One region of the Dactylosporangium sp. NPDC049525 genome, then DNA from elsewhere that is predicted to be linked to it. Evidence: riboswitches for the same ligand, from Rfam matches in the RefSeq annotation. Region 1 holds a riboswitch; each other region holds the start of a gene.
What was found. A riboswitch is a leader RNA that binds a small molecule or an ion and turns the genes downstream of it on or off. The one in region 1 is predicted to bind cyclic di-AMP.
Positions count from the first base shown of each region.

Region 2: it holds a riboswitch for cyclic di-AMP, as region 1 does, so the genes downstream of both, AB0K00_RS25245 (NlpC/P60 family protein) here and AB0K00_RS55650 (hypothetical protein) in region 1, are expected to answer to the same signal.
Region 3: it holds a riboswitch for cyclic di-AMP, as region 1 does, so the genes downstream of both, AB0K00_RS03575 (hypothetical protein) here and AB0K00_RS55650 (hypothetical protein) in region 1, are expected to answer to the same signal.

Region 1 covers NZ_JBFAPO010000102.1:18,072-25,565, forward strand. The annotation lists gene AB0K00_RS55635 (BTAD domain-containing putative transcriptional regulator) at 1-1,273, shown strand, start outside; gene AB0K00_RS55640 (AMP-binding protein) at 2,129-3,562, opposite strand; gene AB0K00_RS55645 (cupin domain-containing protein) at 3,871-4,272, shown strand; gene AB0K00_RS55650 (hypothetical protein) at 4,315-5,142, opposite strand; cyclic di-AMP (ydaO/yuaA leader) riboswitch at 5,615-5,758, opposite strand; gene AB0K00_RS55655 (D-alanyl-D-alanine carboxypeptidase) at 6,030-7,274, opposite strand.
Region 2 covers NZ_JBFAPO010000018.1:36,000-43,493, reverse strand. The annotation lists gene AB0K00_RS25255 (hypothetical protein) at 1-83, shown strand, start outside; gene AB0K00_RS25250 (DUF2332 domain-containing protein) at 214-1,161, shown strand; cyclic di-AMP (ydaO/yuaA leader) riboswitch at 1,295-1,464, shown strand; gene AB0K00_RS25245 (NlpC/P60 family protein) at 1,472-2,473, shown strand; gene AB0K00_RS25240 (MFS transporter) at 2,529-3,785, opposite strand; gene AB0K00_RS25235 (MOSC domain-containing protein) at 3,877-4,539, opposite strand; gene AB0K00_RS25230 (tetratricopeptide repeat protein) at 4,601-7,494, opposite strand, start outside.
Region 3 covers NZ_JBFAPO010000001.1:779,864-787,357, forward strand. The annotation lists gene AB0K00_RS03555 (DinB family protein) at 1-298, shown strand, start outside; gene AB0K00_RS03560 (NAD(P)/FAD-dependent oxidoreductase) at 430-1,755, shown strand; gene AB0K00_RS03565 (reverse transcriptase family protein) at 1,835-3,127, shown strand; gene AB0K00_RS03570 (glycoside hydrolase family 19 protein) at 3,193-4,314, opposite strand; cyclic di-AMP (ydaO/yuaA leader) riboswitch at 4,850-4,985, shown strand; gene AB0K00_RS03575 (hypothetical protein) at 4,995-6,014, shown strand; gene AB0K00_RS03580 (exopolyphosphatase) at 6,086-7,039, shown strand; gene AB0K00_RS03585 (VOC family protein) at 7,052-7,453, shown strand; gene AB0K00_RS03590 (phosphatase domain-containing protein) at 7,450-7,494, opposite strand, start outside.

The DNA.
Region 1 (7,494 bases):
CGTCCTGCGCCCCAACCAGCGGCGGGAGGAGGTCCCGCAGCTCGTGGGCGCGCCGGCGAGGGTGGCCGTCACCACCCCTGCGGAAGCCCTGCACTGGCTGGACAGCGAGTGGCCCTGCCTGATCGCGGTGGCCCGGCACGTCGCCGACGGCGAGCCCGAACACGCGCGGTTCGTGCTCGGACTGTCCACGGCGACCATCCAGTACCTGCCGATGCGCGGACGCTGGGACGACATCGCCACCCTCGGCACGCTGAGCCGGCGGGTCGCGGCGGCGCTCGGCGACTGGCGGGCCGAGTCCACGGCGCGGACCATGCTGGCCATCGTGTGCCGCGAACGGGGCGAGTACGCCGCAGCCCTCGACCACCTGCACGAGGTCCTCGCCGCCCGGCGGGCCGCGCAGGACGAGCGCGGGATCGCCGCCACTCTCTCGCACCTCGGCCTCACCCACGCCCGGCGGGGTGACCCGGCCGCGGCGCTGCGATGCTTCGAGGAGAGCGCGGCGCGGTACGGCTCGGCCGGGCGGCGGCCCGCGGTCGGGATCACCCGGTATGAGGCCGGGGAGGTCCTGCTCCAGCTCGGCGACTACGAGCGGGCGCTCGGATACCTGCTGGAGAGCCTGCAGATCCGCCGCGCGGAACGGGACCTGGTCGGCGAGGGCATCACCCTGACCGGGCTCGGCAAGGCCTACGTGCGACTGGGCCGCCCCGCCCAGGGCGCCCGCCTGCTCACCCTGGGGCTGCGACGTTGCCAGGAGACCGGCGCCCAGGACAGCGCGTGGCAGGCGCTGCTGTGGCGGGCCGAGGCCTACCGGCGGCTGGACCGGCTGGACGCGGCCGTCGCGGACCTGACCGCGGCGCTCGCCGTCTGCCGCGACGCCGGCCTGCGGGTCGGTGAGGCGTACGTGCTGCGCCTGTTGGCGTCGGTGTGGCACGACTACGGCCAGGACCAGCGGGCCGAGGCGTGCCGGCGCCGGGCGGCGGTCGTGCTGGACCGGGCACCGCGGCCGGCCGGTCCGGTCGCGCCGGACGACGACTGGCCGCCGGTCAGGACAGGCGCACCGGCCCGCGAACCTCGGCGGGCCGCGCCGGCGCAACGGACGCAGCCGGTCCAGCGGCCGGACCCGGTGCAACCGCCGGACCCGGTGCAACCGCCGGACCCGGTGCAACCGCCGGACCCGGTGCAACCGCCGGACCCGGTGCAACGGACGGAGCCGGTGCAACGGACGGAGCCGGTGGCCCGAGCCAGCGGGCCCGGCGGTCAGCCGGCCGGTTGACGGGGTTGCCGAGGATCTCCGCCATGCGGCGTTCCGGGCCGAGGCGCCGCAGCAGCAGGTACCCGAGGAACGCTCCCGGTCCGAAGAACACCTGCGCCGGGATGAGCGACGGTCGGTGCCCGGCGACCGCCTCGATGACCAGCAGGGACAGCGCCGGCGCCAGCGCGCCGAAGGCGGCGACGACGACGAGCGCCACCCGCAGGCCGGTCCGGCCGTACGCCTTGTACGCGGTGACGCCGAACAGCGCGTACGCCAGCAGGTCACCCATCCCGATCACCGCGCCGAGGTCGCCGACGCGCAGCCCGGCTGACGGCGCGAACGGGTAGCCCTGGATCGCCGCCGCGAGCTTCTGGGTGATGGGGATCGCGGTCGCGAAGGTCAGGTCGTAGACGGCGAGGCCGAGCGTGAACCATGCCGCGTGCCGCAGCCGCAGGCCGCCCTGCGCGGAGAGGTTGGCCGCGGAGACCGCGATCAGCAGCACGACCACGCTGTTCACGGCGGTGAACCAGAGCGGTGCCGCGCCGGCCCGCCACGCCGCCCACGCCGCGAGGTCCGCGCCCAGCAGGCCGAGGATCAGGCCCCGCCGCAGCCAGCGGTGTGTCACGACCCGTTCGTACCCGACCGACAGCCCACCGGCGAAGACCAGCCCGAGCACCGTCGGCAGGCCCCAGCCGGGCAACGCGAGGTACGCGAACGGCAGTACCACGACGAACCCCATCATCACGAACACGTCGCCGGTTCCGAAGACCCCGACGGCCGGCCTGGCCGCCCGGACCCACCGGAAGTAGGCGGCGGCGGCCAGTGGCGCGGCCAGCGCGAAGCAGAACGTGACCAGGACCAGAAACGCCGTCCGGCTCATACGGGCTCCCCCACGAGGGTCGGGACGGGCCTGGTGAAGGTCTGCTCCAGCAGGTCGCAGCGCAGCGGCCGCAGCCGCCGGGCGTTGTCCTGCCCCATCGGGACCACCACGACCTCCGCGTCGATGCCGCGGCCGGCGAAACGTCCGGCGATCTCGCCGGTCGACAGGCCGCCCGTGTGGTCGTCCGGCACGGTGACCCGCACCCGCCCGCCCGCCTCCTCGGCGGCGAACCGCACCGGCCAGCGGGCTCCCGGGAGCGCGTCCATCACCTCCACCACGTCGCGGGGGGTGACCGGCCCGGATGCGGTGGCCAGCAGGTCGCGGGCCTTGCCGAGGATGTGCGACATCCCGGGGGTGGCCGCCAGTTCGCACGGCGGCTCGTCGGCGGCGGGGGCGCGCACCAGGTCGCGGGTGTCGTAGCGCAGTACCGGCATGCATTCGCGGTACGGGTGGTACGGGGTGACCACGAGGGTGCCGAGCCGGCCCGGTTCGGCCGGGGCGCCGGTCGCGAGGTCGATCGTCTCGGCGTACCCCATGTTCGGGTCGGGATGCAGGTGCCGGTGCGTGCAGAACCGCCCACCGACCGGCAGGACCTCGGTGGCGCCGTACGCGTCGTTGATCCGCGCGCCGAACGTGGCCTCGGCCGCCGCGACGAGCGCCGCCGACAGCACCTCGCCGCCGGCGTTGACGGTGTGCAACGCGAAGTCGTCCGGGCCCAGGCCACGCCTGCGGGCGGCGGTGACGAGCGCGCCGAGGTAGCTCGGGTACGTGTTGAGCACTGTCGCGGATCCGCATAGCCGGTCCAGGGCCTCGTCCGGCGGCACCAGCCCCACGACGCTGCAGCCGGCGCCGACCAGGCCGCACAGCTCGACGTCCTCCTGGATCGCCGCGGTCGCCCGGGAGCTGATGCTGAGCTGGACGTGGTCGTCGGGGGTGAGCTCCCCGCGCAGCACGAGCGACAGCGCGATGAGCGCCGGCCAGAGCGTGATCTCCTGCCGGGACAGCCACACCTCGACCGGGGTGCCGGTGCTGCCGGTGCTGCGGGTCGACAGGTAGGGGCGGCCGCACAGCAGGTCCCGCTGCCTGGACACCAGCTCGGCCCGGGTCATCACCGGCAGCCGGAGCAGCGTCTCGGGGGTGAGCCTGGCCGGGTCGACACCCGCGGCGGCGAACCGGTCCTGGTAGTACGGTGCGCCGACGGTGAGGTGCCGCGCGGTGCGTTGCAGCGCCCTGGTCTGCAGCTCGCGGCGCATCGTGGGGTCGGCGTAGGGTCCGTCGACCAGTTGGCCGACGTCGTCGCCGGGTGTGCCGAACTCCTCCAGCGTCGCCAGGGCGTCCCGGACCAGTCCTTGCACCACCGGGACGGAGAAGGGACGGCCGAGCACGGTGGAGAACGCCACCCGCATCTGCCGGACCGCGGTCGTGAACATCCGGCCTCCACCGGTCGACGGGCACCGGCCCGGGGCGGCACGACGCCGCCCCGGGCCGGCTTCGGGTCAGGAGGAGCTGCAGGTCGCGAAGAAGACGCCGGCCATGGCGCCGATGACGTACCTGGTGTGCTTCACCGTGCAGACGAACCGGGACATCGGTCCTCCCTCATCAATTGGGAATGATCAATGAGACTAAACACCTGCCGTACACGAAACGGATATGGCGCATACACGCCACCCGGTTCCGGCCCGTTTCGTTCCCGTGTGGGCCGGGCAGGTGGGATGTCCAGGAACGAGAAGGGGGCATCATGGCCGAGTACGAGCCGTACCAGGGCGACCTGTTCGAGGAGGTCCGGTCGAACGAGGACTTCCGCCACGTGCTGCACACGACCCGGCACACCCAGCTGGTGATCATGACGATCCCAGCCGGCGGGGAGATCGGCGAGGAGGTCCACGAGGGCATCGACCAGGTCCTGATCGCCGTCGACGGCCGGGGCACGTCGATCCTCGACGGCCGCAAGCAGCCGTTCACCGCCGGCGACGTCGTGGTCGTGCCGGAGGGCACCAGGCACAACTTCGTCAACGACGGCGACGGCCCGCTGCGGATCGCCACCGTGTACGGCCCGCCGGACCACCGTCCGGGCACCGTGCACCACACGAAGGCCGAGGCGGACCACGACGAGGGCGACGTCCCGCCACAGGACGGCTGACCCCGGTCCGAAGGCCGCGTGCCGGAGGGAACCCCGGGCGCGCTACGCCACGGCGTCGACAATCTGCTGAGCGAGGGTCTGCCACTTCGCGTAGGCGTCTGGATAGGCGGACACTTGGACGGTTTGCGCCGCTACGGTGATCTGCAGTTGCTCCCAGCCGGGGATCTTCGCCAGCGCGGAGTAGAAGCGGCGCGCGGATTCGTGCGGATCCATCAGCTGGGCGACGGTCCCCCAGTTGGGTCGCTGCTGGAAGAGCCCGACCGAATCGTGGTCGTACCCGACGCCTTCGTTCGGGTGCTTCAACGACTCCGGCAGGTTCGCATTCGCGAGGTTTCTCAGATGGCTTTCCTGTAACGCGGTGGCGATCGCCACCACGAACGCGCGTCGGGGCAGTTTCAGTTGCTGGCCGGCTTCGATGATGGCCACGGCGTTGTTCATCTCGGCCTGGGTCAGCCCGCCGACGGGGCCGCGGACGGTCGGCGACGGCGAGGACGCTGGTGACGACGACGCAGGTGCGCTCGGCTTCGTCTGCGACGGCTTCGGATGGGCCGTGGCCGTTGCGGTCGGTTGCCGGCTGGGCTGTACCTGGCCGCGTTGTTTGCTGCGGGAAGCGTCGTTCTCGGCGACCCTCGCTCGGTCCGCGGCGTCCGCCAGCGCCATGTCGGCATGTACTGCGATACCCGGGGTAGTGGGCGACGATGTCGGCAGCAAAGGCCAACCGATCCCCGTGGCGGCGATGATGGCTGCGCCGAGGTACAGCCCGATCCGGGGGCGGGCCGCGTGGCGGCCGCGGCGGGAACGTTGCAGATGACGAGGGCCGCGAACCTTCGCGGCGCTGTCCTGCTGGACCTCAGTCTCGCCGGTGGACATTCGGCCTCCCTCCGGCCGGCGCGGATCCGGTGCGGCAGCAGACCAAGAACGTCACGCTGCACATCCGGCGGCAAACCGCCGAGGCCGCCGAGGGCGGCAGCTTCCGGAGGGCGGACTGGTTTTGTTGTGCTGTGCTGTGAACAGGTGCTGCACGGGAACCTCGACATTGCATGCTGGAACGCGACGGCTGGGGCCGGCGCCGGACGGCGCGGTCGTTCTGCGTCCGGGCGGCCGGTATCGCCCCCTGCCGCCGAAGCTGGTGTCGGCAGGGGTGGTCAGCGGCACTGCCCACTAATTGTCCAAAGTGGACAGTGGTAGCTGGGTCGGTGTCGCGTCGTAGGTGTGCGGGTGTCGGCGCCGGAACGGCTACTGAACCGGACTCCGTCTCATCACCGTCGACGCCCAATGGGCGCCCGGGCCGCGGGTCGAGGTCAGGCGGCAGATGTGATGCGACGCGAGGGTTTGCACGCAGTACTCCTTCCGGCACCGCCTACCGGGTTAGCTGACGGGTTCGGGCGGGAAGCTCGCTCTACCTCGCGGCACGTGGCCCCGTGGATTCACCCCAGTTGTGCCTGGTTCCCCGGCTCGTGCGAACACGACTCAGCGGATCCACTGTGGAGTCACCCTAGGCGGTGACGGTTAGCCACAGTTGATTTCATGACCCTAGCGGGTACGCAAATGCGCGTGAAGCGTCCGACGGAAATCTAAGCGGAACGTAAGGAATCAACTACACGTTTCTGCTATCGGGCGTTCGGCAGCCCGGCGATGTGATTCGTGTATGACCGGGGGAACGGTCTCCATCGTCGACCGTTCCCCGGTGCGGCCGCCCGTGCCAGGTGCGAACCGGCGCGGTGTGTTCGGGTGACGCCACAGCAGGACGCCGGCAGTCACCCGTGCGTGATCCTCTCCCACCGGCTGGGTGGAGCGAGTGCCTGGGTGGTCTGCAGGGCGGTGGTTACGGCCGTGGCTGAGGCGGTGAGCTTGAGCGTGCCGACATGGGTCCCCGCTGCAATGTGGCGGCGCGGCATGGTGGTCACGGTATCGATCTGGTAGGCCAAGCCGGGCCAGCCGAGCACGTCCACGTCGCCGGTTGCGGCAAGGGTTGTGCTTCTGCCCATCGGTCCCCGGGCGGTCGCCACAATATCTCCGGCGCGCACGACCCGGTACTTGTGCGGCAGGCCGCTGCTGGCTTGGATCAGGCGACGGGTGGCCTCGAAGGCGTCTGCCATGTTCGGGCCGGGTGCGAGTACGGCGCCGATGATCCTGAGCCGCTGCCCTTCTGCGGAGATCTCGGCCGCGAAGAGCAGGCAGCCGCCGGCCTCATCGGTGGAGCCGGTCTTGATGCCGACGATCCCGTCCTTACCAATCTGTGTGTTGACGTTCCTGACCGGCCCGACGACGGGCAGCGTGGCCTGCGGCATCGCCACAATCTGCGCCAACACCGGCACCTGCATTGCCACCCGGCCCAGGGTGACCTGGTCGGCAGCGGTGCTGACGGTGGACGGTGCGAGCCCGGACGGGTCGGTATAGCGCGTGTCTGCCATCCCGAGGCCGGCTGCGGCCTGGTTCATTTTGGCCACGAACGCATCGCTGCTGCCGGCATCCCACCGGGCGAGGATGTGGGCGATGTTGTTGGCCGAGGGCAAAAGCAGGGCCTGGAGGGCTTGCCGTTCGGTGAGCACCTCGCCGGCCACAACCTGGACCAGCGACTGGCCGGAGGCGAGCTGAGACGGATAAGCGGCGGCCTCCTCAGCCGAGACGGTCAGCGTGGGGCCGTTCTCGTCCAGGCGCAGGGGATGATCCCGCAGGACAACGTACGCGGTCATCACCTTGGCGACGCTAGCGATCGGCACGGGTCGGGAACCACCGGAGGAGCCCAGCCGGCCGAGTCCGTCAATCTCAACCGCTGCCTGCCCGGCCTCCGGCCACGGCAACACTGGCGGAACGCCTGGGATTGCGTATGCCCGCGGCACGGTCTGCACGATCCGTGGCGCCGGCACCGGACTGACCAGCCTGAGCGTGACGAATCCGCTGGCGGCGAGCACCACGACCACCGCGGCCACAGACAGCCACAGCCCTCGACGACGAGCCTGCCGCGGTACAACCACCGGCTCCACACTGGTCTTGGTCAACTTGAACTCCCCACGGCCGATCGCCCAAATTTCAAGCCGCGGTACGAACGCGGCGTTCCGCGCTACCCGATGCGACCGCCGGCTAACGTCCCAAAGTGCCATCGACTTCATGGCCGTCGGGGAACTGGCTCGCCACAGTCGAACGTCGTGCCACTGTCCCCATATCGGCATGCCGGAAGGCGATCAGCCGGGTGGCCGGCAGCCCTGGCTACCGGCGCCT
Region 2 (7,494 bases), on a different contig from region 1:
GCCGCATCCACACCGGCAACCACTGCCTGTACCGGCCGGGCGGGGTCAGCGCCGTCGGTGTGCCGGTCGCGGCGCCCGGCTGATGTCCTGCGACGTGCGGTGCATGGCGCTTCCTTTCGCTCGAGCACGGCGTCACTGCCTGGGCGTTCCAGACCGTTCCAGGTCGCATCGGGCAGGGGCACGCCGCCCGCGCGGCTGTGCGACGATCGCGCGGTGACCACCGCATCGAGGTACGCCGACTTCGCCGGACGCGAGGCCCGAGGTGTGTCGCCGACCTACGAGCGGCTAGCGGCCGCGATCTCCGCCGACGAGGAGATCCTCGCCCTGCTGGAAACGGTGCCGGCGCCGAAACGGCAGCCCACCCTGCTGCTGGCCGTGGTGCGGCTGCTCGGCGGGCCGGTCGACGAGCCGGCCGCGTTCCACGACTTCACGGTGGCCAACTGGCCCGCCGTGGCGGCCGAACTGCGGACCCGGGCCACACAGACCAACGAGACCGGCCGCTGCGCGCTGCTGCTGCCGGTGCTCGCCACGCTGCCGCAGCCCCTGGCGTTGCTGGAAGTCGGCGCCGCGGCCGGCCTGGGGCTGTACCCCGACCGGTACTCGTATCGCTTCACCCATCGCGACGGCGACGTGGAGCTCGGATCGGGCGGACCCGTGCTCGACTGCGCGCTCACCGGAGCGGCGCCGCCGACCCGCGTGCCGGAGGTGACGTGGCGGGCCGGCCTGGACCTGCGTCCGCTCGACGTGACCGACCCGGCCGACCTGGCCTGGCTGGAGGCGCTGATCTGGCCCGAACACCACCACCGCCGCGACCGCCTGCGCGCCGCGGCCGCCATCGCCACCGCGGACCCGCCGGCGCTGCACCGCGGCGACCTCGTGGACGACCTGCCGAGGCTGGCGGCCCTCGCACCGGCCGGCGCGACGCTGGTCGTGTTCCACACCTCCGTGCTGTACCAGGTGCCGGCCGAGCGCCGGGCGCTGTTCGTCGACCTGGTCCGGCAGCTGCCTGGCCACTGGATCTCTGTCGAGGGGGCGGACGTCGTGCCGCATCAGGGCACGCCGCCGGCACCGGACGGGCCGCTGCACAACGTGCTGGCCCTCGACGGCACGCCGCTGGCCTGGACCCGCGGTCACGGCCAGGCCATGACATGGTTCGCCTGACGCCGCACCGCCGGCCGAGTTCGTCTTACGTCTTGGGTCTTCGTTAAGTGTGGCTTAGATCGAGGCTCGACGGTCTCCCCGGCCGTTACGTTTGGGCTGGCCTGCCGGACGTCGTCACCCCGCCGGGGTGGCCGGGCAGCCACCGCCGAGTCGTCGGTCGCGCGTCCGTGCTGCGGGCGTCGGCAGATGAGCCGGGGAACCACAGGGTTTCCATGGGGTGAATCCGCGCCGCGGCGCGGTAGGGCGCGCCTTCTTCTCGCCCGAATCCGTCAGCTAACCCGGTAGGCGGTCCGGGAAGAAGGACTGTGCCGTGTTCAACGGACGCACGACGTTACGCACCGCGATCGTCGCGCTGGCTGTGGCGGCGATCATCGCCCCGGCCTGCGCCGCGAACGCGGACCCGACGCCGGAAGAGATCCAGGCCCAGATCGACAAGGGCAACAACCAGCTCGAGCTCGTCGTCGAGCAGTACAACAAGGTCAACGGCGATCTGGAGGCCACCCAGGCGGCGATCACCAAGCTGCAGGCCGACCTGGCGCCGCTGCAGGCCACGATGGAGGCCGCCCAGGACACCGCCAGCACGCTCGCGGTCAACGCGTACAAGACCGGCGGCAACCTCGGCACCTGGTCGCTCATGCTCGGTGCGAGCTCGTCCGGCGCCTTCACCGACCGCGTCGGCACCCTCAACCAGATCTCCCACAGCCAGCAGCGCGACCTGGCCGCGTACGGCGCGGCGAAGAACGCCTTCGACACCGAACGGCGGCGGCTGGCCGACACGCAGGCGGCGCAGAGCCAGCAGAAGATCGACCTGGAGACCCGCCGCAAGAAGATCGAGGGCGACATCACCCGCCTCGACGCCCTGCAGGCCAAGGCCGAGGCGGCCGCCGCGGCCGCTGCCGCCGCGGCGAAGGTCAAGCCCAAGACGACCACCACCGCGGCGCCCCCCGGCCCACCGCCGGCGGTCTCCGGCTCGGCCGGCAAGGCGGTCAACTACGCGTGGGCCCAGCTCGGGAAGCGCTACGTCTGGGGCGCCGCCGGGCCGAACACGTTCGACTGCTCCGGGCTGACCATGATGGCGTGGAAGGCGGCCGGGGTGTCCTTGCCCCACAACGCCGCCCAGCAGTGGCAGAAGGTCCGCCACATCTCCCGCAGCCAGCTCGCCCCCGGCGACCTGGTGTTCTACAACGGCCTCGGGCACGTGGGCATCTACATCGGCAACAACCAGATCATCCACGCCCCCAACAGCCGCACCGTCGTGAAGATCGCTCCGATCGACATCGACTCGCTGTACGGCTACGGCCGCCCGGCGTAGGAACCGCCTCATCCCAGGGCCTTCGTGTCGTTCGCGCACGAAGGCCCTGAGCGCGTCAAGGCGGCCCGGCGGCGGACGCGGGACTGTCGACGTGCCGGTATGCCACGAAGGCCGGCAGCTTGGCCGCGATGAGGCCGGCCCCAACCACGGCGGCCATCCCTCCTGCCACCGCACTGATCTGGGGTGTCGACACCGTCGCCAGTACCCCGGCGCGGAAGTTGCCCACCTGCGGAAACGCCGCCCCGACGACGTATTCGGCGGAACTCGTCCGGCCGCGCATCGTGTCCGGGGTGGCAAGCTGGACGATCGTGGATCGGAAGACCACGGAGAGCATGTCGGCGGCGCCGGCCACGGCGAGCAGCGCAAGCGATGCGGCCAGCCCGTGCACGGCACCGAATCCCGCGACGGCTGCGCCCCAGATCGCGCCGGTGATCAGCATGGCCCGGCCGGGGCGGGTGACGCCCTTGACGGGGCCGGACAGTGCCGAGCCGAGCAGCCCGCCGACCGCGATCGCGGTGCTGAGCAGCCCCAGCGTGCGGGGCGAACCGCCGAACCGGTCGGCGTTGATGGCAGGGAACAAGGCAATCGGCATGGCCAGCACGGTCGCGCTCAGGTCGGCGAGCATGGCGCCGCGCAGCGCCCTGTTGCGCACGACGAACGTCAGCCCCTCGATCGCCGCCGCGAGGCTGCGCCGCGATGCCGTTCCGTCAGGCCGCATCGGTGGTAACCGGAACACGCCGTAGAGGGCGGCGCCGTAACTGATCGCGTCGATGAGATAGCAGACCTTGAGCCCTGCCGCCGCGGCGACGACACCCGCGAGCGCCGGCCCGACGATCATGGCGGAGTAGCCGGAGATCATCGTGAGGGCCGCGCCGGCGGGCACCAGCTCGCGCCGCAGCAGCCGGGGCATGAACGTGCGCCGGGCCGGCGTGTTGACCGCACTGACCGCGCCGCTCGCCGCGGCCAGCACGTAGAGCAGCCACAACGCGCTGCTGCCGGCGAACGCCTGCGCGGCGTACCCGGCGGACACCAGGGCCAGCACCGTGCTGGTGACGAGCACGAGCCGGCGACGGTCCATCGAGTCGATCAGCACACCACCGGCGAGTCCGACGACGATCGCGGGGACGGCCGAGGCCAGGCCGACCGCACCCACCGCGGCGGACGACCGGGAGATGTGGAACACCTGCAACGCCACCGCGAAGGTGGTCATCTGCCCACCGACCGAGGAGAGCGTCGAGCTCAACCACAGCCGGCGGAACTCCGGCGACTCCCGCAGCGGTCGAACGTCTGCCAGCAGGCCGTGTCCCCTCACGACCGGCCCTGGCCGCGTCGTGGCCGTCCGGCACGGATGCGGCGAGGCGCGAACGGGCCCACGGCACGATTCCTCTGCTCGCCCCGGCCGTCTACCGGCGCTGGAGCAGCCGCCGCGCGAGGGTCTCGCGCAGAGCGTCGGGCAGCCCGTCGGTGTCGACCAGCCCGGGGAGCAGTTCCGGCTCGGTCATGTACGCGCGGAACGCCTGCGCGATCGTCACCCCGTGCGCCGGGCGGTCCTCGACGGTCACCGGGTCGCCGGCCCACACCTCGCCCGGCTCCAGCACGCGCAGGTATGCGCCCGGACGGTTGGCCCGGGCGAAGGTCTTCATCCAGCGCGGCTCGCCCATCTTGTGCTGGAACGTGACGCACGGGATGCGGCCGAAGGTCGGCTGGAGGACCAGCCGTGGACCGATGCGCCACCGCTCGCCGATGACCGCGCCGTTGACGTTGAGCTCCTCGGTCGTCAGGTTCTCGCCGAAGAGCCCGTTGGCCAGCCGGCGGCTCAGCCTTGCCTGCCACCAGTCGTAGTCCTCCCGCGCGTACGCGTAGACGGCCTGGTCGTCGCCGCCGTGGTGCTTGGTGTCGAAGATCTGGTCGCCGACCAGGCCGCTGTGCGACCCGGTCGACTTCGGTCCCGGCGCGCGCACTTCGACCAGATGATCGACCGGCCGCTTGTTGATGCCCGTGACACCGACGTCCTTGACCGGGTTGGGCTCCGGCACCGCCAGGTTGACCGAGACGATCCTGCTCACGCCCGTCAATCTAACCGCGCCGGCCACTGCACGCCGCGCAATTTCCCGTCGCCTGCCGAGCTCACGCGCCGCCGGCGGGCTCGGCGGTCTCGTCGGTCGGCTCGGCGGTCTCGTCGGTCGGCTCGGCGGCCTTGTCGGTCGGCTCGGCGCGTTCGTCGGTCGGCTCGGCGCGCCAGCGGGCGATGGTCGCCCGGGTGCCGGCCGTGTCCGGATGGTCGGGGCCGGACAGCCGCACGTGGTCGGCGAGCAGTTCCTCGGCCGCGGCCAGCGCGCCGGCGCGGTGTCCCGACTCCCACCGCCACAGGGCGAGAGCGGCCCGCGTGGCGCGGATGTCGGGGTGGTCCGGGCCGAGGATCCGCAGGCGGTCGGACAGCAGCAGTTCGCAGGCAACTGCTGCGTGGGCCTTGTCGCCGGACCTCGCCGACCATTCCGTCAGCTTGGCCTGTGCGTCCAGGGTCAGTGGGTGGTCGAGCCCGAGGATCCGTGCACAATCGGCGCGGAGCTGCTCGTACGCGCCGACGGCCTTGAGCGGGTCGCCGGCCTCGCCCAACCAGTGCGCCAGGACCGACCGCGTCGTCAGGGTGACCGGGTCGTCGGGTCCGGAGATTCGCAGCAGGTCGGCGACGAGCTGTTCGCTGACTGCGGCCGCACCGGCCGCGTCGCCCGACTGCCCCCGCCAGCGCACGAGGTGCTGCCGGGTGCGCAGCGTCGCCGGGTGGTCGGGTCCGGCGATCCGCAGGCAGTCGGCGAGCAGCGCCTCGTACGTGGCGGCGGCGCCGGCGGCGTCGCCCGCTTCGCCCTGCCAGCGGGCGAGGCTGTCGCGGGCGTCCAGCGTCTCCTCATGGTCGGGGCCGAGGACCCGGAGGCGGTCGGCGAGCAGTTGCGCATACCCGGCGGCGGCGCCGGCCGCGTCGCCCGCCTCGCCGCGCCATCGGGCGAGGTTGTTGCGGCTCGCCAGCGTGAAGAGGTGATCCGGGCCGTAGACCCGCAGACAGTCGGCGAGCAGCTGTTCGCAGGTGGCGGCGGCGCCGGTCGCGTCGCCCGCGTCAGCCATTGACTGGGCCAGGTTGCCGCGGGTGCTGAGCGTCGTGAGCTGGTCGGGTCCGAGCACCCTCAGGCGGTCGGCCAGGAGCTGGGTGTACGTCGCGGCGGCGCCGGCATGGTCACCCGAGAGGCTCTGCCAGCGGCCGACGTTGTCCCGGGCGGCGTGGGTGGCGAGGTGGTCGGGTCCGAAGATCCGCAGGCAGTCGGCGAGGAGCCGCTCATGGGCGGCGACGGCGCCGCCGGCGTCTCCGGACCGGCCGTGCAGCTCGGCGATGGTGCGGCGGGCGTCCAGGCTGCGGTGGTTGTCGGGTCCGAAGATCCGCACGCAGTCCGCAAGGAGCCGCGCGTATGCGGCGGTGGCGCCGGCCAGGTCGCCCGCCTCCGCCTGCCACTGGGCGAGACGCCTGCGGGTGTCGAGCGTTTCGGGATGGTCGGGTCCGAGCACTCGCCGCGTGTCGCCGACGAGCTGTTCGTAGTCGACCACCGCGGCGCCCGGGTCGCCGGCCTCGCCCCGCCATCGGGCCAGACCGCCGCGGGCGGCCAGGGTCTGGGGGTGATCGGGGCCAAGGACCCGCAGGCGGTCGACCACGAGGTGTTCGTACGCCACGGCCGCGCCGGCCCGGTCGCCCGCCTCGCCGCGCCACCGGGCGAGGCCGGCCCGGGCGTCGAGGGTCTCGAGGTGATCAGGTCCGAGGACCCGCAGGCAGTCGGCGTAGTACTGCTCGTAGGCGATGGCCGCCCCGCTCGGGTCGCCGGCCTCGCCCCGCCATCGGGCCTGACCGCCACGGGCGGCCAGGGTCTGGGGGTGATCGGGTCCGAGCGTGCGCTGCTTGTCGGCAACCAGGTCGTCGTACGCACCGGCCGCCCCGATCAGGTCGCCCGCCTCGCCGCGCCACCGGGCCAGGCCGGACCGGACGCCGAGCGTGTCGGGGTGGTCGGGGCCGAAGGCCCGGAGGTAGTCGGCGAGCAACTGCTCGTACCCGGCCGCGGCTCCTGCCGGATCGCCCGACCGTCCCCGCCACTCGGCAAGGCTGCCGCGCGTGCGGAGCGTTTCGGGGTGATGAGGTCCGAGGATCCGCACCCTGTCGACGAGGAGCTCCTCGTAGGCGGTCACGGCGCCGGTGTCGTCTCCGGCCGCCCCGCGCACATCGGCGAGGCTGTGGCGGGTGGACAGCGTGTCCGGGTGTTCGGGACCGAGGACCCGCAGGTAGTCGGTGAGCAGCTGCTCGTACGCGGTGACGGCGGCCGTCAGCTCGCCCGCCCGCATCCGCCACGCCGCGAGGTTGTGCCGGGTGCCCAGGGTGTCCGGGTGTTCGGGTCCGAGGATCCGGAGCTCGTCGGTGAGCAGCTCGTCGTACGCGGCCGCGGCACCGGCCGGGTCGCCGGCCTCGCCCCGGATGGCCGCCAGGTTGCCACGAGCGCCCAAGGTCTCCGGATGCCGTGGCCCGTAAACCCGTAGGTATTCACCGATGAGCTCCTCGTACGTGGCCACCGCACCGGCCAGGTCGCCCATCCGCCCTTGCCAGAAGGCCAGGTTGAGGCGGGCCGCGAGCGTCCGGCGATGGTCGGCGCCGAACACCCGCAGGCAGTCGCGCAGCAGATCGGCACTGGCCGCGACGGTCCCGGCCAGGTCGCCCACCCGTCCCCGGAACGACGCGAGGTTGGCCCGGATGGTCAGGGTGTCGGGGTGGTCGGGTCCGAGGACCCGCAGGTGATCGGTGAGGAGCTGCTCGTACGCGCGGACCGCACCGGTCGGGTCGCCGGCCAGGCCCCGCCAGCCGGCGAGGTCGCCGCGGGTGTCCAGCGTGTCGGGGTGGTCGGGTCCGAGGACCCGGAGGCGGTCGGTGAGCAGCGCGGCCAGGTCCTCGGCGGCGCCGGCCGGATCACCGGCCTGCCCTCGCCACCGGGCAA
Region 3 (7,494 bases), on a different contig from region 1:
CGACTGGGCGGCGCGGTTCGGGCTGAAGCCGGACCCCGACGACACCGGCTACGGGCACACCGCGGCGCAGGTCCTGGCGGTGCACCCGGACGGTCCGGAGGCGCTGATCGGGTACTTCGAAGCGGTGTCGGCGCGGACCCTCGAATGGCTCGCGACCCTGACCGAGCAGGACCTGGACCGGGTCGTCGACGAACGGTGGGACCCGCCGGTGACGCTCGGGGTGCGGCTGGTCAGCGTCCTGGACGACGACACCCAGCACGCCGGCCAGGCGGCATACGTGCGCGGCCTGATCCCCTAACCAAAAAACCTGACCGGCAGCCGGGAGAACCTGAGAGGCACCCCCGGAACGTCGCGGAGGACACACGGCCACGGACGCGAAGTGGTGGTGTACTTGATCTGCACGATCCACACTCTGATCGGGAGATGTAGATGGACGAGCGTGCACAAGGACGTCACCGCGTCGTGGTCGTGGGCGCGGGGTTCGGTGGGTTGTTCGCCACCAAGGCGCTGAAGAACGCGCCGGTCGACGTGACCCTCATTAACGGCACCGCCTATCACCTGTTCCAGCCGCTGCTCTACCAGGTGGCCACCGGCATCCTGTCCGAAGGCGAGATCGCGCCGCCGATCCGGGAGATCCTCAAGCGGCAGGACAACGCGAAGGTGCTGCTGGGCACGGTCACCGAGATCGATCCGGAGGCGAAGACCGTCACCGCGGTCGCTCCCGGCACCAGCTACACCGTGGAGTACGACACGCTGATCGTCGCCGCGGGCGCGTCGCAGTCCTATTTCGGCAACGACAAGTTCGCCGAGTTCGCGCCCGGCATGAAGAGCATCGACGACGCGTTGGAGCTGCGCGGCCGGATCTTCGGCGCGTTCGAGCTCGCGGAGCTGGAGTCCGACCCGGCCGCGGTCGAGCGGTGGCTGACGTTCGTCGTGGTCGGCGCCGGCCCCACGGGGGTCGAGATGGCCGGTCAGATCGCCGAGCTGGCCCACCGGCACCTGCCGGGGCAGTATCGCAACATCGACCCGAAGCAGGCGCGGATCATCCTGGTCGACGCGCTCGACACGGTGCTGTCGACGTTCGGCGACCACCTGTCGACGAAGGCGCTGCGCCAACTGCACAAGATGGGCGTCGAGGTCGAGCTCGGCACGAAGGTCGTCGGCGTCGACGAGACCGGCATCGAGGTCGAGACCCGCAACGGTCATCAGCGCATCGAGTCGATGACGAAGATCTGGGCCGCGGGCGTGGCCGCGCCGTCGCTGTCGACGCAGCTGGCGAAGGCGACCGGCGCGTCCACGGACCGTGCGGGGCGGCTCGAGGTCAACCCGGACTGCACGGTGCCGGGCCACCCGGAGATCTTCGCGATCGGCGACATGATGGCCCTCGACCGGCTGCCGGGCGTGGCGCAGGTCGCGATCCAGAGCGGCCGGCACGCCGCGGGGCAGATCAAGAAGCGCCTCGCCGACCAGCCGACCGGGCAGCCGTTCAAGTATTTCGACAAGGGCAGCATGGCGACGATCTCCCGCTTCTCGGCGGTGGCGAGCGTCGGCAAGCTGCACTTCTCCGGGATCATCGGTTGGTTCATGTGGCTCGCCGTGCACCTGCTGTACCTGGTCGGCTTCAAGAACCGGGTCACCGCGGTCATGCACTGGTTCGTCAGCTTCATCGGCCGCGGCCGCTCGGAGCGGGTCGCCACGTTCCAGCAGGTCTTCGCGCGGCGCGCGCTGCAGGAGTACCGGCAGCACCTGCCCTGACCACTAGGGTGGCGGGGGTGGCAGCGTGTCCCGAGCAGACCAGCGATGGTCTCTCCGGGGTAACCCCGGGGACGCAGGATTGAGCACGGCAGCGCATCGCCGGCGCGCCCCCGCGCTTCGCGCGAGTCGGCGCAGGCACGACCGGGATTCGTCGGGGCACGCTGCCCGCGTCGTCGCCGGTGCGCTCGCCGACGCGTTCCTGACCGTCGAGTGGGCGCGCGGGCCGCTGCTCGACGTCGGCTACGAGGTGCTGGGCCGCCGGCCGCGGTGGCTCGGCCCGGTCGTCACCGCCGTCCTGCGGGCCTACCGGGAGGCGCCCGCGGACCGGCCCCGGGAGCTGGCCGAGTTCATCAGCGCGCCATCCCGCCAGCCGGTCCGCGTCCGCCGGGCGACCGCCACCCGCACCGTGCGGCAGCGGTGGGACTCGCCGCGCATCGACGACCTGGCGGCGCTCGCGGAGTTCCTCGACCTTGACCCGGACGAACTGGACTGGTTCGCCGACCGTCGCGGGATCAACCGGAAGCACGCCGACAACACGGTGCGGCACTATTCGTACACCTGGATCGGCGACAGGCTCATCGAGGCGCCGAAATCACGGCTCAAGGCGATCCAGCGCCGCGTGCTCGACGAGGTGCTCGGGCCGTTGCCGGTGCACGCCGCCGCGCACGGATTCGTCCCTGGGCGCTCGGTGCACACGTTCGCGGCGCCGCACGCCGGGCAGAAGACCGTGGTGCGGCTCGACCTGCGCGCGTTCTTCACCAGCATCACCGCCGGGCGGATCTACGGCCTGTTCCGCACCGCCGGTTACCCGGAGCCGGTCGCGCACGCGCTGACCGCGCTGTGCACCACGCGGACCCCGCACGCGGTCTCCGGCCGCATCGAGCACCGCACCCCGCACCTGCCGCAGGGCGCGCCGACGTCGCCGGCACTCGCGAACCTCGTCGCGTTCCGCCTCGACCGTCGGCTCGCGGGACTTGCGGCCCGGTTCGGCACCACCTACGGCCGCTACGCCGACGATCTCGCGTTCTCCGGCCGGCTGCGGTACCCCTACCGCCTGGTCGAAGCCGTCGGCGCGGTCGTTGCGGACGAGGGGTTCCACGTCAACCCGGCGAAGACCCGCGTCCGGGGCAGCGGCGACCGGCAGCGGCTCGCCGGCCTCGTCGTCAACGCGCACCCAGCGATCCCCCGCGACGACTACGACCGCCTGCGTGCCGTGCTGCACAACGCCGCCCGCGACGGTCTCGACGCCGCCAACCGCGACGGGCACCCGGATTTCGCGGCCCACCTTGCCGGCCTGGTTTCGTGGGCCTCGCACGGACACCCGGCGCGAGCGGCGCGCCTTCGACGCCTGCTGCACGCCGCACTCGCGTGAACAGAAGCATGAACAGAAGAAGGGCGCCCCAATTCCCCCCGGGGCGCCCTTCTGGTCTTTCGTGATCAGCAGCTCAGCGAGCCCGCTCCGACGCCCACGCCGAGGATGCCGACGAAGCGCTGGTACGCCGCCACCCGGCTCTGCACCTGCACGGGGTTCCGTCCACCGCACTCGAGGCTGCCGTTGATGCTGCGGATCGTCTCGCCGAACCCGGCGCCGTTGACCATCGCGTTGTGCGGCGTCATCGTGCCCGGGCCGGTAGACGTGTTCCAGTACCAGAGCCCGGTCTTCATCGCCACGGCCGGATCGGTCTGCACCAGGTTCGGGTTGTGCAGCAGGTCGATGCCGAGCGCGTCACCGGCGGCCTTGTAGTTGAAGTTCCAGCTCAGCTGGATCGGCCCGCGACCGTAGTAGGCGGCCTGCCCGGCGGGGCACCCGTACGGCTGGCTCGCGTCGCAGTAGTGCGGGTAGTTGGCGGTGTTCTGCTCGACGATGTACACCAGCCCGCCGGTCTCGTGGTTGACGTTCGCGAGGAACGCGGCCGCCTCCTGCTTGCGCACCGCGTCCGTGCCGGTCTTCGCGAACGCCGGATACGCGCTCAACGCCGCAACGAGGCCGTTGTACGTGTAGAACGGGTTCCTGTTCGGGAACATCTGGTTGAACTGCGCCTCGCTGACCACGAACGCCCCGTTCGTCGGGGGATTGGTCGTCGGGTTCGTCGGCGGCTGCGTCGTCGGGTTCGGCTGGCCGTTGCAGGTGTACGGGTCCCAGTACCAGGTGCTGATCGTCGGGCTGTAGCCCGGGTTGTCGTGCTCGGCGACGTAGTACTTGCCGTCGGTGAACTTCACGACGTCACCGGTGACGTAGTTGCGACCCTGCACCCAGGCCGGGAAGCTGCACCCGCCAGCCGTCCCGGTCTGCGTCGGCGGCTGCGGGGTGCTCCCGCCGCACGCGCCCTGGTCCTGCCAGACCCCGGTGGTGCCGGGCGGTGCCTCGTTCTGCGTCCACCACTTGGCGAGGAAGTTGTGGCCGTTGCGGGACACGGTGGCGCCCCCGGTGTAGACCGCCGACGACTGCCACGCGACCGCGCAGGTGGCGGCCGACGCCGGCAGCATGTTGAAGACGGCGACGACCCCACCGGCGACGGCGGTCGCGGCGAGCATCGCCAGCAGGCGCACTCTGGACACCTGATCACTTCCGTTCAGATCGACACTGGTCCCTCATACGACCAGCCGAACTGACCCCGGAGCGCCGGCAACACCTATTTATGAAGAAACTTTACGGTTTCCCTAACGTTCGGCCCCGGAGGCCCTGTGCGGCCCGGCGCTGGGCGGCGCGGCTTGGCGCGGCCCGGCGCGGCCCCGTCGCAGGACTTCGGGCATTTGTGGGCATTCAGTACGCCACCAAACAGCCGCAACCGAATTGCGGGATTTGCGCGATTGACGGCATTCCACCGCATCTGGAACGTGACACTGCGCGATCGGCAGGTTGCGTAGAACAATGGACGCGGCGAAGCGGTTCCGGAAGCGTGAAAGTATTATAGTGATTTCTATCACGTCGATGTCTTTCGGAATGCTTAGGCGACCTGCTGGAGTGCCACCGTTTCGAGAGGCGCGTCACCACAACCACACAATCGGTGCGCTGCGCAGGCGAACCGCCCTGAGTAGGCTAGCCGTCGGTCTCGTCCGACAGGCACTGCTTCCCGCGGCGCCGGGCGCGACTGCCGCCTAATTGCCGGCTCGACACCGGCGAATCGGGGACCCAACCGTAACTGGGGTGAATCCGCGGGCAACCGCGGTAGGGATTGTTCCGTCCCGAACCCGTCAGCTAACCCGGTCGGCGGCCGACGGAAGGAACAACGAGCCAGATGTCATCACGACATCCCGGATGGCGGATCTTCGCCGTCCTGATGACGGCCGCCGTCCTGAGCGGGATGGTTGCCGCGCCGGCCGCCGCCGAGCCGGGAGACGACACCGGCGACGAGGGTTCGAACGCGACCCTCGCGCAGGTCCTCGACGAGAGCACCCGCGGTTGGATCGAGGCCAAGGACAAGTTCGACGCCTCGGTCAAGAACCAGGCCGATCTCACCGCCAAGCTTGCCGCCACCGAGGCCGAGCTGGCCAAGGTCACCGAGCAGGTGTCCGCGATCGCCGTTGCGGCCTACCGGACGGGGCCGCTCACCACGTTCGTGGCGCTGATGGACTCGGGGAGCCCGACCGGATTCGCGGAGCGGGCCGGCTCGATCGACGAGATCGCCCACCACAACGACAACCTGCTGCGCGACCTCAACCAGCTGAAGAAGGACCAGGCGGCGCAGAAGGCCGCGCTGGAGGCCGAGGTCAAGCTCCAGCAGGAGCAGGTCGCCGTCATGGCGACGAAGAAAAAGGAAGCCGAGAAGGGGCTGGCCCAGGCGGGCGGCCCGAGCAACGGCTTCGTCTCCGCCAACCTGCCCCTCGCGCAGCCCTCGCCGCGCAACGCGAGCGGTGGCTGGTCGGCGGAGTCCTGCAAGACCAAGGACCCCACCACCAACAGCGGCTGCATCACGCAGCGCACGCTGCACGCGATGCAGCAGGCGCAGGCGGCCGGCTTCAAGCGGTTCGTCTCGTGCTTCCGGCCCAGCGGGCCGTATGAGCACCCGAAGGGTCGTGCCTGCGACTTCTCGGTGCAGTCGAAGTCCGGCTTCGGCGGGGTCGCCGCCGGCGAGGACAAGGTCTACGGAGCCAATCTCGCGACCTACTTCGTGAAGAACGCGGACCGGCTCGGCGTCATGTACGTCATCTGGTTCAAACAGATCTGGACACCCGCGGTCGGCTGGCACCACTACAGCGGCGTCGGCGGGGATCCCTCCAGCGACCACACCAACCACGTGCACCTTTCGGTCCTCTGAGACCTCACGTCTGCGAGCGGCCGGCCGATAGGGCAACTGTCGACCGGCCGACGCAGGTGAGGGGAATTCTCGTGAAGCACCGACTCGTGACGCGCAGCGACTTCGACGGTCTGGTGTGTGCCGTCCTGCTGCGTCACTTGGACCTCATCGGCGACATCACGTTCGTGCACCCCAAGGACGTCCAGGACGGCGCGGTCGAGGTCGGCCCGAACGACATCCTGACGAACCTGCCGTATGCGCCGGGCGCCCACCTCGTCTTCGACCATCATCACTCGGAGACGCTGCGCAACACCGGCGAGAAGGACAACCACATCATCGACGCCGAGGCCCCGTCGGCGGCCCGGGTCATCTACGACCACTTCGGCGGCGCCGGACGCTTCCCGAACGTGTCGGACGAGCTGATGGAAGCGGTCGACAAGGCCGACTCCGCCCAGTACGACATCGCGGACATCCTGCAGCCGGTCGGGTGGACGCTGATGAACTTCCTCATGGACAGCCGCACCGGCCTGGGCCGGTTCCGCCAGTTCCGGATCTCCAACTACCAGCTGATGATGCAGCTCATCGACGCGTGCATCGATCATCAGGACGTCGAGGAGATCCTGGCGCTGCCGGACGTGGCGGAGCGGGCCGAGCTCTTCCGCGAGCAGCAGGAGCTCTTCGTCGACCAGCTGCGCCGGGTCAGTCACGTCGAGGGCGACGTGGTGATCGTCGACCTGCGCGACGAGGAGCTGATCTTCGCCGGGAACCGTTTCATGGTGTACGCCCTGTTCCCGGACGCTCGGGTCTCCATCCACGTGATCTGGGGCAAGCAGAAGCTCAACACCGTCTTCGCGGTGGGCAAGTCGATCCTGGACCGCAGCTCCCCGACCGACATCGGCTCGGTGATGCTGCAGTACGGCGGCGGCGGGCACCTGGCCGCCGGCACCTGCCAGGTGCCGCACGACGAGTCGGAGCGCGTCCTGCAGGAGATCATCGCCAAGGTGGGCGCACCCCGAGCCGCGGCGATGAGTTCCGGCGCCTCCTGACGTACACCTCATATGACCTTCACCATTGCGCTGCCGATCGCCGACCGGTCCGCCTCCCACGCCTTCTACCGCGCCGTCCTGGACGCCGAGCCGTTCGGCCCGCCGGGCGGTGACGGGCTGCCCGAGCCGCTGCAGTTTCCGGTCGCCGACGGCGTCAGCCTGATGCTGGTGCCCACCGACGGCTTCGGCTGGGTGATCGGCGACCACCGGGTGGCGCCGGCCGGGACCAGCGAGTGCGTCCTGAACCGGTCGGTGCCGGCGCATGCGGACGTGGTCGCCGTCATCGAGCGGGCCCGGGCCGCCGGCGGCCGGGTCGTCACCGAGCCCGCCGACCAGCCGTGGGGCTACGCCGGGGCGTTCGCCGACCCCGACGGCCACCTGTGGATGGTCATGCCGGCACCCGACGAGGGCTAAAGCATCTCGGTGTCGCGGAGCAGCCGCCAGAGGCCGGCGCC